3 regions of the Mycobacterium sp. MS1601 genome follow, and region 3 is predicted to be linked to each of the others. Evidence: predicted binding sites of a transcription regulator. Region 3 holds the regulator's gene; each other region holds the start of a gene.

Region 1 (3,275 bases), 690 kb from region 3:
GGCAGCGCCGATGGCCTGGTCTATCTGGCCGGTGCGCCAGGCCCGCCCCATGGTGTCGGTGATCACCACCGCGACGTCAACGCCCAGGTGTTGGGCCAGCCCTGCGCGTAGGGCGGCGGCGCTGCCGTCGGGATCGACGGGCAACAGCGCCAATTCGGTGCTGCCGATGTTCGAGCCGTCGACGCCGGCGGCGGCCTGGATGAGGCCGATGGCGTTCTCGGTGATCAGCGTGCGACCCTTGCGCGCCAGCACCCGCACGGCCTCACCGTCGATGAGTTTGCGCCGCAGAGTGTCTCGCTGCTCCGGATCAGACGGCGCGGAGACGATGCGACCCTCGCACTTGGAGAGCACCTTGCTGGTGACCACCAGGACGTCGCCGTCCCGCAACCACGGTGCGGCGCCGGCCAGGACAGCTGTCAAGTCATCGCCGGGACGGAACTCCGGAAGCCCTGGCACCGGCAGGATTTCGATGGTGGCGGCGGAGCCGTGTTCCGTCACAGGCTTACTCCCACCAGGTCGAGCCCGTCGCGGACCATCTGCGCGGTGGCCTCCGGCGAGGTCATCAGTAGCGGCACCGACCGCACTGCCACGCCGTCGATCTGGGCGCTGTCCTGCTCGGAGATCAGCCACCCGTCGAGGATGCCGGTACCCGATCGGGCACCGTGGTAATGGCCGACCGCCTCGGACGTGGATTCCACGCCGATCACCGTCAGGCATTCGTCGGCCATGCCCCGCAACGGTTTCCCGCCGATGATGGGGGAGTAGCCCACCACCGGAGCTGCTGTGGAACGCAGCGCGCCCCGGACGCCGGGGATGGCCAGTATGGGGCCGATGCTCACGACGGGGTTGGACGGTGCGACGAACACGATGTCGGCCTCGGCGATGGCGTCGGCCACATCAGGCCCCAGCGTTGCCTTTTCGGCACCCACGTACGCGAAGCTGTGGGTGGGCACCTTGGCGCGGTAGCGCACCCACCACTCCTGGAAGTGGATCGCCTTGCGTTCGTCGGTGTCGGGATCGGTGATGACGACGTGGGTCTCGCTGCGGTCATCACTGGCGGGCAGCAGGCGGGCGCCGGGGTTCCATCGCTTGCACAACGCCTCGGTGACCTGTGAGAGTGGGTAGCCCGCTCGCAGCATCTGGCTGCGGACCAGGTGGGTGGCCAGGTCGCGGTCGCCCAGGCCGAACCAGTCCGGCTGCACTCCGTAGGCGGCGAGTTCCTCTTTGGCGTGCCAGGTTTCGTTGCGATGGCCCCACCCTCGTTCGGGGTCGATGCCGCCGCCGAGGGTGTACATACACGTGTCGAGGTCGGGGCAGATGCGCACGCCATGCATCCATGCGTCGTCGCCGATGTTGACGACGGCCGTGAGCTCATGCTCGACCTCAGCTTGACCCTCAGGTTCGGCGGCGAACTGGCCGAGACCCAGCAATTTTTGAACGCCCAGCAAGAATCTCGCGCCGCCGACTCCGCCGACCAAAACGGTGACCTTCACATTGAACGAGACTAGGCGTTGTTGCTGCATCTGATCTCAGCGCGGTCACAGTGACGACACGCCCAAGCGCCGACTCGCGGAAATGTCGGTCTCAAATGGTATGAAATTCCGTTCTACGGCTTGACCTCGCCAGCTAACCCGTGTCTAATCACATCAGTGTCATTTCCCGGTTGGCCGGCCGGTTCCGGTGTCGCAGACCGAGATTCGATCACCTGTTCGAATTGGCATGGCCACAGATCAATAGTGGGCGACATTCAAGGATCGACTAGCAGAAATGTGAGGAGGCGGAACATGTCCTATCAGCACCTGATCGGCGCTATGGGCAGTATCCCGCGCACCAACATGGAACCGGCAACCGAGGGGGAGACAGAGATGGGAGGACGTCCGCACTTGAGCCTCGTCCCCGACCGTTTCGAGCCCGAACCCGAACCTGCCGACGACCAGTGGCAGGAGCGTGCCCTGTGCGCGCAAACCGACCCCGAGGCGTTTTTCCCCGAGAAGGGTGGCTCCACCCGGGAGGCCAAGCGCATCTGCCTGGGGTGTGAAGTGAAGAACGAATGCCTCGAGTACGCACTCGCCAACGACGAGCGCTTCGGGATCTGGGGTGGACTCTCCGAGCGTGAGCGCCGCCGCATCAAGCGCGGCATCATCTAGTCGGCGCAGAACAACTCGCCCGGCCCTCTCTCCCCTCGTACCTCGGGCTCGTCGACCGGTCGTGGCGCTCAGTCGTCGTCGAGTGTGGGGTCGATCACTGACGGCTCGACACCCAGATAGGTGGCCACCTGTGCCACCAGAATGTCGTGAAGTAGGTCCGTCAACTCTGTAGTGTCCTTGGCCCGCCGTTCAATCGGCTTGCGGAACAGGACTATTCGTGCCCGGGTGTTTTGACCCCGGACGTCCACCCCGGCAGGGATCAGCCTGGCGAGCGCCACCGGCCCGTCGGCGACCACCTCCGGTGGGAACTGCACATTCTCCGGATCCCGCGCAGCGATGCGGGGAATCTCGTCCACCGCCACATCCAGCGTCGTCACCCGATCGGAGAACCGGCGTTCGATGGGTTCGTATGCCTCCAGCACCGCCATGTCGAAGCGCTCGGCCCGGCTGCGCCAGCCCGGAACATCACGTGGCAACAGCGGCCCCCGGATGTCTCTGCCGTGGCGCGACGACCACCGACCGCCTGACGGGCGGTGTCGAGAGCTGCCGGAGTGTGCCACCGGCCGATCGTAACGGTCTGGCATACAGAGGTAACGGTTCAGTAGTGGCGGCCGTGGCTGCGCGTGTCCGCCCGAGCACGAGCGCACCAGCGCGATAGCCTCACGGGCGTGAATGTTCCCCGTCGCTGCTGCAGGCCTGGGTGCCCTCACTATGCCGTGGCGACGCTGACGTTCGTGTATTCAGACTCGACGGCAGTGGTGGGTCCGCTCGCCACGGTTCGTGAGCCGCACTCGTGGGACCTGTGTGTGACACACGCAGGCCGGATCACCGCGCCACGCGGGTGGGAGCTGGTTCGCCACGCCGGGCCACTGCCCAGCCACCCGGACGAGGACGACCTGGTGGCGTTGGCCGATGCTGTTCGCGAAGGCCGCACGGGTGTCCCTACCGGTGCGCCGATGCACGGCTCCTTCTCCGACCCCGGGCCGCATCCCGCGACCAGTGCCGCTCCGGTCGGCGGTGTGCTCGCGCCGGCGGCCCAGCGTCCCGCCGGCGCCGGACGGCGCCGGGGGCATCTGCGAGTGTTGCCGGATCCGTCCGAGTAGATCTGTATTCATCTCGCTTCCTGGC
Region 2 (3,275 bases), 310 kb from region 3:
AAACAACTGAATTTGCCGAAACGTCGACCGACTACGGTTGGCGTCCCTGGGAGGTGGTGTTCTCAGGCTGACGATGGCAGCCATAGTGTTTATGACCGTTGGTCCGCTGGGTTTTTCGCGTGATGCGAATGTGCGGATTCGTCTGCGACACGCCATGCGGTGCGGAAGGGGTCGCACCTTCGGTTTCGGCGGGCAGCGACACGACTGGTGTCGGGGGAGTTGCTCTTTCCGGCGACCAGATTGACGACCGCTGGTAGGCCTGGAGCCCGGCCGACGTCGCCCAGCGTCTCGCGACGGTGCGCGCGCCATGATGTGTGGTCGCTGGACCTGTTCGTCGGCGAGGTCACCCGCGGTCATGTCGATATCGAGATCGCCGTGCTGGCAGCGCAATTCGACGAGATCGTCGCGGACCTGTCTGACTATGCATGGGATGTCGTGGGCGATGGCAGGATCTGGCAATGCCCCGAACGGCTGCAGACCCACTTTCAGATCTGGCTGCGCGAACCGGCCACCGGGATCTACCGGCCCGATGTCTTCCGCGAACCCGTCGGACGAGCGCTGGCTGTGCCGGCGCGACCCCGCCATCAGCGTGCCCTATGCCGAACTGATCCTGCGCACAGACGACGGCAATCCCGTACGTCCTCCCCGAGTGCCCTGTCGTTCAAGGCCAAACATCGGCGCACTAAGGACCAAGCAGACTTCCGACGCGTGCTGCCGGAACTGGCGGCGGTTCGGCGATCCAGGCTGCGCACATGGTTGTCGCGCCTGCACCCCGGGAGTCGCTGGATCGATGCGCTCTAGCCTCGGTGGCGACAACGGGGTCCCCGCCGTGAAGAACGACGGTCGCCGGGCTCGTGGGCGGCTAAACGGGGGATGAGCAATGGCCTACTTGGCGGGACAGCTGGTGTTCTATGCGATCGTCGCAGCCTTGATCGCTGGGGTGGTATCGGCGGTGATAGTGATGCGCAAGCCGCGTCCACGGCGTGAGGACGACGATCTCGATGAGTGGTGACCCCGGCCCGAGGCGGCACCGGTGCGCGAGAATGGCCAGGTGTCGACAACTGTTGAGGCGATCCTCGTCACCGCGCTGGTGTTCGGGATCGTGGTGGTGATGTTCGTGATCATCTACGCGTGGGAGAAGCGGGGAAAGGGCTCGCGACTGCAGCGGCGTGTTGATCGCTTCTTCGACCGGATCGGCGAGATGCTCGACCGGTAATGGCCGTCGGTAGCGTGGATTTCCCGATCGGACAACTGGTGACGCAAGGTGGAAGCGTGGCGGGCAAGTCGTGGACCGAACCGGTATGCGTTCGCCGGCGGGGCCGAAATGCAGTTCCTCGGGCGACCGCACGGACGTACCGCAGACGGCGCAGTTCCATGATTAAGAATCCAGGACTCTCAATAGCCAACATTTAAGTACTTCTGTTTACTGAGTACCGGTTCTAGCGTGGGGGCATGAACGCTGTCGACGTCCATGCCGTGGTCTCTGGATCTGGACCCGCCGTGGTGCTGTCAAACTCGCTGGGGTCGACTCACCGCATGTGGGACGCCCAGATCGCTGATTTGGAACAGCATTTCACCGTCGTCAGATACGACACGCGCGGGCACGGGGACTCTACGGTGCCGCCGGGCCCATACGTCATCGACGAACTGGCCGATGATCTGATCGCGCTGCTCGACCGGCTCGGCCTGCAGCGTGCGCACTTGGTCGGGCTCTCGCTCGGTGGAATGACCACGATGCGAGTGGCCGCCCGCAACCCTGATCGAGTAGGCCGGATTGCGTTGTTGTGCACAGGCGCTCATCTGCCGCCGGCGAGCGGGTGGATCGACCGCGCCGACGCGGTGCGTACGGCCGGTTCGGGAGCGGTGGCGGCGGCCGTCATCGATCGCTGGTTCACTCGCGGATACACCGGCGACCGCGGGCCATGGCTTGCGATGTGCGCGGGCACACCTGCAGAAGGCTACGCAAGCTGCTGCGAGGTGATCGCGCGACTCGATCTGCGCGAGCAGCTCGCGGACATCACCGCACCTGCGTTGGTCATCGCGGGTGACGAAGATCCAGCCACCCCACCGGCCGTTCTCGAACAGGTCGCCGCAGGCATACCGGGCTCGCGGCTGCTGGTCGTCGATCATGCCGCTCACCTCGCGAACGTCGAACAACCCGCGGTGATCACGGCTGCGCTCATCGAACACCTGGCGTGCTGACCCTCGACGAGGACGTCGGCATCCTGGGGTTGCTGATCGAGACGGTGCTCGAGCACGGACCGGACGATCTGACGATCGTCAGCAACAACCGCGGTGTCGACGGCAGCGGGCTCTGCTGCCCAATAGAGGCACGCGGAGTCAGCCGCGTCATAGCCCGCTGTGTCGGGACATCAAGGAATTCGCCAGGCGGTGCCCGCCGCACCTGCTGAGGCACTGCGCCTCGAGCCGATTGATCAAATACATCGATCAATCACCCGCATCTAAGTCTTTGTCATTTATGTATGTCGCTTATAGCGTGGATTGTAGTTTCAGTCACAAAGGCGGGAAAAATGGAACTACGTCACCTTCGCTACTTCGCTACCGTCGCTGACACCTGTCACTTCGGTCGGGCCGCTGAGCAGCTGCACATCGCCCAGCCCGCACTGTCGTATGCGATCCGCCAGTTGGAATCTGAATTGGATGTGACGTTGTTCAACCGAACCACCAGGCATGTCGCGCTGACGGCCGCCGGTGAGTACCTAAGGGCCGAGGTGATTCGCATTCTCGGCAGTGTTAACGAGGCGCAACGGGGGGTCCGACGGATCGCCGTGGGACGATCCGGAATGGTCCGACTCGGCCTCACCGGAACCGCGGTGTTCTCCCAGTTGCCGCGCATTGCCCGCGCGCTCCGCAGCGACCTGCCCGACGTTGCGTTAACGATCTGTGCGGACATGCTCACACCCGCGCAGTGCGACGCGCTGCGAACCGGGAACCTGGATGTGGCGGTGTTGCGTCCGCCGCTGGTTGGCGAGGGTATCGAATTCCGCACCATCGAGGTCGAGTCACTGGTGCTCGCTGTCCCGGCAGACCATCGGCTCGCCGGTCAGATCGTCGTCGAGCTTGCTGACGCGCGGTCCGAGTCGTTCGTCGCCTATTCGAGCCGAGATTCCGCCGTCAACGACGCGGTGCTGCGCAGTTGTCGCGAAGCAGGTTTCGTACCGAATCGAGAGCATGCCGCAGACGGCACCGCCGTGCTCCTTGCGTTGGTGGCTGCCGGTTTGGGAGTAGGTGTGGTGCCGGCCTCGGCCCGGGCG
Region 3 (3,275 bases):
TCGAACAACACGTTCAGCACGCAGCCGCCGGAGCTGGCCGAACGGCTCTCCGGACTGGAGTTGTCACAGGCGCCCGCGCCCACCACGTCGGCGTCGCCGGCGGCACCCGCCGCCGGCGAGGATTCCGGCGCCGAAAGTGGATCGGGCTGGAAGAGCTGGTACCTGTGGGTGATCATCGCGGTGGTCGCCTTGGTGCTGGTGGGCCTGGTCGGGTTCCTGGTGGCGCGGCAGCGTCGCAACACCGATCCGTTCGCCCCACAGGAGGGCGGTTACGACCCCGCTACTGCCGACGACCGCGACGACTTCGACCGCGGTGGCTTCGACCGCAGCGAGTTCGATGCAGTGCCCGACGGACGCGATGACGAGGAGCGGGCGCCCTGGACATCGGCGCCGCCGGTTCAGATCAGCGGCCCTTCGGCCTTCGGCGACACCGGTGCCGATACCGATGACACCGAATATCTGTCTGCGCAGCCACCGCCGTGGTCCAAGCGTGAACCCTCGACGACACCGTGGGGTGAGTCCGGCGCGCCGGCGGCGGGGGAGTCCGACCCGGTGAGCGGACCTGCGTTGTTCACCCACCACGGTGTGCACGAAACCGAGGATTTTGAGGTCGACGAGGAGGATCCCGACGACGTCGACACCGCGCCCACCCGGGTGCAGTCCGATCCCGACGAGCCTTCGTCAGGCCGGCATGCCGCAATTGCCGCCGAGGAGTCGCGCCCACCGTGGCTGACCGATGCGGATTACGTTCCACCTGCACCGAATTCGTTGTTCGCGCCTGTGTACGGTGCGCCGCCACCGCCGGCTTCCGCCCCGGTCGAGGAATCGGCGGAGGACGACGACGAGTACGACCGCTCGTACTACGAGAGCTATTCCAGGCCGGAGTATCCGGACTACGAGGAGTCGGAGTACTCCGGGGCTGCCGAAGCGGAGCCCGTCGAAGCCGAATCCGGGCAGGCTGACCTGGAGGACGAGGCACCCGAACACGACGAATCCGAATACGCACGACAGGATTACGCGCAACCCGAAGAGCTGGGAACGGCGGCTGCATCGCCCACCGACTTCTCGTCGCCGCCACCTGCCATTCATTTGCCGCTGGCTGATCCCGATGAGGCGCCCGAGGGTTACCCGATCAAGGGCAGTATGCGCACCGGAACCTATCACTCGCCCGGATCGGATTCCTACGACGTGACAGTGGCCGAGATCTGGTTCGCCAGTGAGGAATTGGCGGAGTCGAACGGGTTCACCCGAGCCGAGTGACCATCCGTTGACCGGCCGGCCAACGGATGGCGGCCGGGTCAGATCTTGCGAATGACGGTGACGATCTTGCCCAGGATGGCGGCGTCATTACCGGGAATCGGGTCGAACGCCGGGTTGTGCGGCATCAGCCAGACCTGACCGCTGGTGCGTTTGAACGTCTTCACAGTGGCCTCGCCGTCGATCATCGCCGCCACGATGTCGCCGTTGTCCGCCACATTCTGCTGTCGGACCACCACCCAGTCGCCGTCGCAGATCGCGGCGTCGACCATCGATTCGCCGACGACCTTCAACAGGAACAGTGAACCCTCGCCGACCAGCTCGCGGGGCAGTGGGAAGACGTCCTCCACAGCTTCTTCGGCCAAGATCGGCCCGCCTGCCGCGATACGCCCGAGTACCGGGACGAACGTCGGCTCCGGAAGAGCATCCGATCCAGCCACGTCGGTGACGACGGCAGCCGTAGTTTCATCGGCACCTCGGACGTCGACGGCGCGGGGGCGGTTCGGATCCCGGCGTAAATAGCCCTTGCGTTCCAGCGTGCGCAGCTGGTGTGCCACCGACGACGTGGACGTGAGGCCCACGGCGTCTCCGATCTCGCGGATGCTCGGGGGATATCCCCTGGTGGTCACCGATGCGCGGATGACCTCGAGGATGGTGCGCTGACGTTCGGTCAGCGATGGATCGAGAGGAGTCTCGCGCCAGCCGTCCCGCGCGTCGGAGTCTGTGTCGGTGCTGTCACCCATGCCACCGAATGTAATCGCACGGACCAACAGAATCAAACATGTGTTCGAGGCGTGTCGGACTTGTTTCTCGGCGGTCGGGGCGCTCGGGGGCTGCTGGTGCCGGTGTGACAGCTGGGCCAGAAGTTTTTGTCGGTACCCCGGTTTATCGTTCGGCTACAAATCGATCACATGTTCGTACTGGCGCTATCTTATCGAACATGTGGTCGAGTAGATTCGAACACAGGAGCGAATGATGACCCAGCTCGACAGGCCTCGCACCCTCACCCGTCGCTACACCACACTCCCGGAAGGAATCGACATGACCCTCATCGACACTCTGCCTCCCCGTCTCGCCCAGCCGTCGCCGGTCAGCGATACCAGGACATTGCGGTACCGCCCCGTCAGTGCGCAGGGGCGTCGCCGGCCCACCGAGATCCGCCCTGCCGGCGCAGCGGTGCGTCAGCGCGGAACCGGCGTGCGGGTCTCGCGCACCCCACACCGCCGCGGCCGCACCATCACCCCCGTCACCACGGTCGGCCTCGCGCTGCTGGCCGCGATGATCACCGTGTGGCTCGGCGCAGTGGCGCAGTTCGGCGAGGCCATCCAGGGTGCCACCGCACCCACACCGAGCAAGCTGGCGGTGGTCCAGGTCCAGTCCGGGGAGACGCTGCAGACCGTTGCCGCGCGGATCGCGCCGCAAGCCCCGATCGGTCAGACGGTGCAGCAGATCCGCGAGCTCAACCAGCTCGACGGCGCGGCGGTCAACGCGGGGCAGACGCTCATCGCTCCCGTCGGCTGACATCGTGGCTTGGACGGTTACGCCCATAGCGACGGCGCTGGCTGGCCGCCGCGCGGCGCAGGTACTCTCTGAGGCGGGGGTAACACGTCTCGAGTGCAGCGAAGGAGCGGTGATGCACTGTCCTTTCTGCCGGCATCCGGATTCCCGTGTCGTGGATTCCCGCGAAACCGATGAGGGCCAAGCCATTCGGCGCCGCAGGTCATGTCCTGAATGTGGACGTCGATTCACCACCGTGGAGACGGCGGTGCTGGCGGTGGTCAAGCGCAGCGGTGTCACCGAGCCGTTCTCCCGCGAAAAGGTGATGCGCGGGGTGCGACGGGCGTGTCAGGGTCGTCAGGTCGACGACGACGCCTTGAACCTGCTGGCACAGCAGGTCGAGGACACCATCAGGGCGGCGGGATCGCCTGAAGTTCCGAGCAACGAGGTGGGTCTGGCCATCCTGGGCCCGCTGCGGGAGCTCGACGAAGTGGCTTATCTGCGGTTCGCATCGGTGTACC

Evidence for each region. Region 3 encodes LexA, which represses DNA repair genes until DNA is damaged. Its sites were predicted from a motif close to CGAACANNTGTTCG; they were not measured.
Region 1: a site for LexA is predicted at 1,699-1,712, ahead of cofD (2-phospho-L-lactate transferase). Genes of this name have one in related genera too.
Region 2: a site for LexA is predicted at 1,293-1,306, ahead of pcaD (3-oxoadipate enol-lactonase). Genes of this name have one in related genera too.

Annotation. Positions count from the first base shown of each region.
Region 1 covers NZ_CP019420.1:481,596-484,870, reverse strand. The annotation lists gene BVC93_RS02295 (coenzyme F420-0:L-glutamate ligase) at 1-498, opposite strand, end outside; gene cofD (2-phospho-L-lactate transferase) at 495-1,493, opposite strand; gene BVC93_RS02285 (WhiB family transcriptional regulator) at 1,785-2,147, shown strand; gene BVC93_RS02280 (metallopeptidase family protein) at 2,216-2,638, opposite strand; gene BVC93_RS02275 (DUF3499 domain-containing protein) at 2,816-3,250, shown strand.
Region 2 covers NZ_CP019420.1:105,124-108,398, reverse strand. The annotation lists gene BVC93_RS00545 (hypothetical protein) at 313-801, shown strand; gene BVC93_RS34470 (hypothetical protein) at 881-1,012, shown strand; gene BVC93_RS33445 (hypothetical protein) at 1,052-1,216, shown strand; gene pcaD (3-oxoadipate enol-lactonase) at 1,453-2,202, shown strand; gene BVC93_RS00530 (hypothetical protein) at 2,196-2,411, shown strand; gene BVC93_RS00525 (LysR substrate-binding domain-containing protein) at 2,532-3,275, shown strand, end outside.
Region 3 covers NZ_CP019420.1:6,204,039-6,207,313, reverse strand. The annotation lists gene BVC93_RS29665 (LGFP repeat-containing protein) at 1-1,260, shown strand, start outside; gene lexA (transcriptional repressor LexA) at 1,299-2,000, opposite strand; gene BVC93_RS29655 (LysM peptidoglycan-binding domain-containing protein) at 2,233-2,778, shown strand; gene nrdR (transcriptional regulator NrdR) at 2,891-3,275, shown strand, end outside.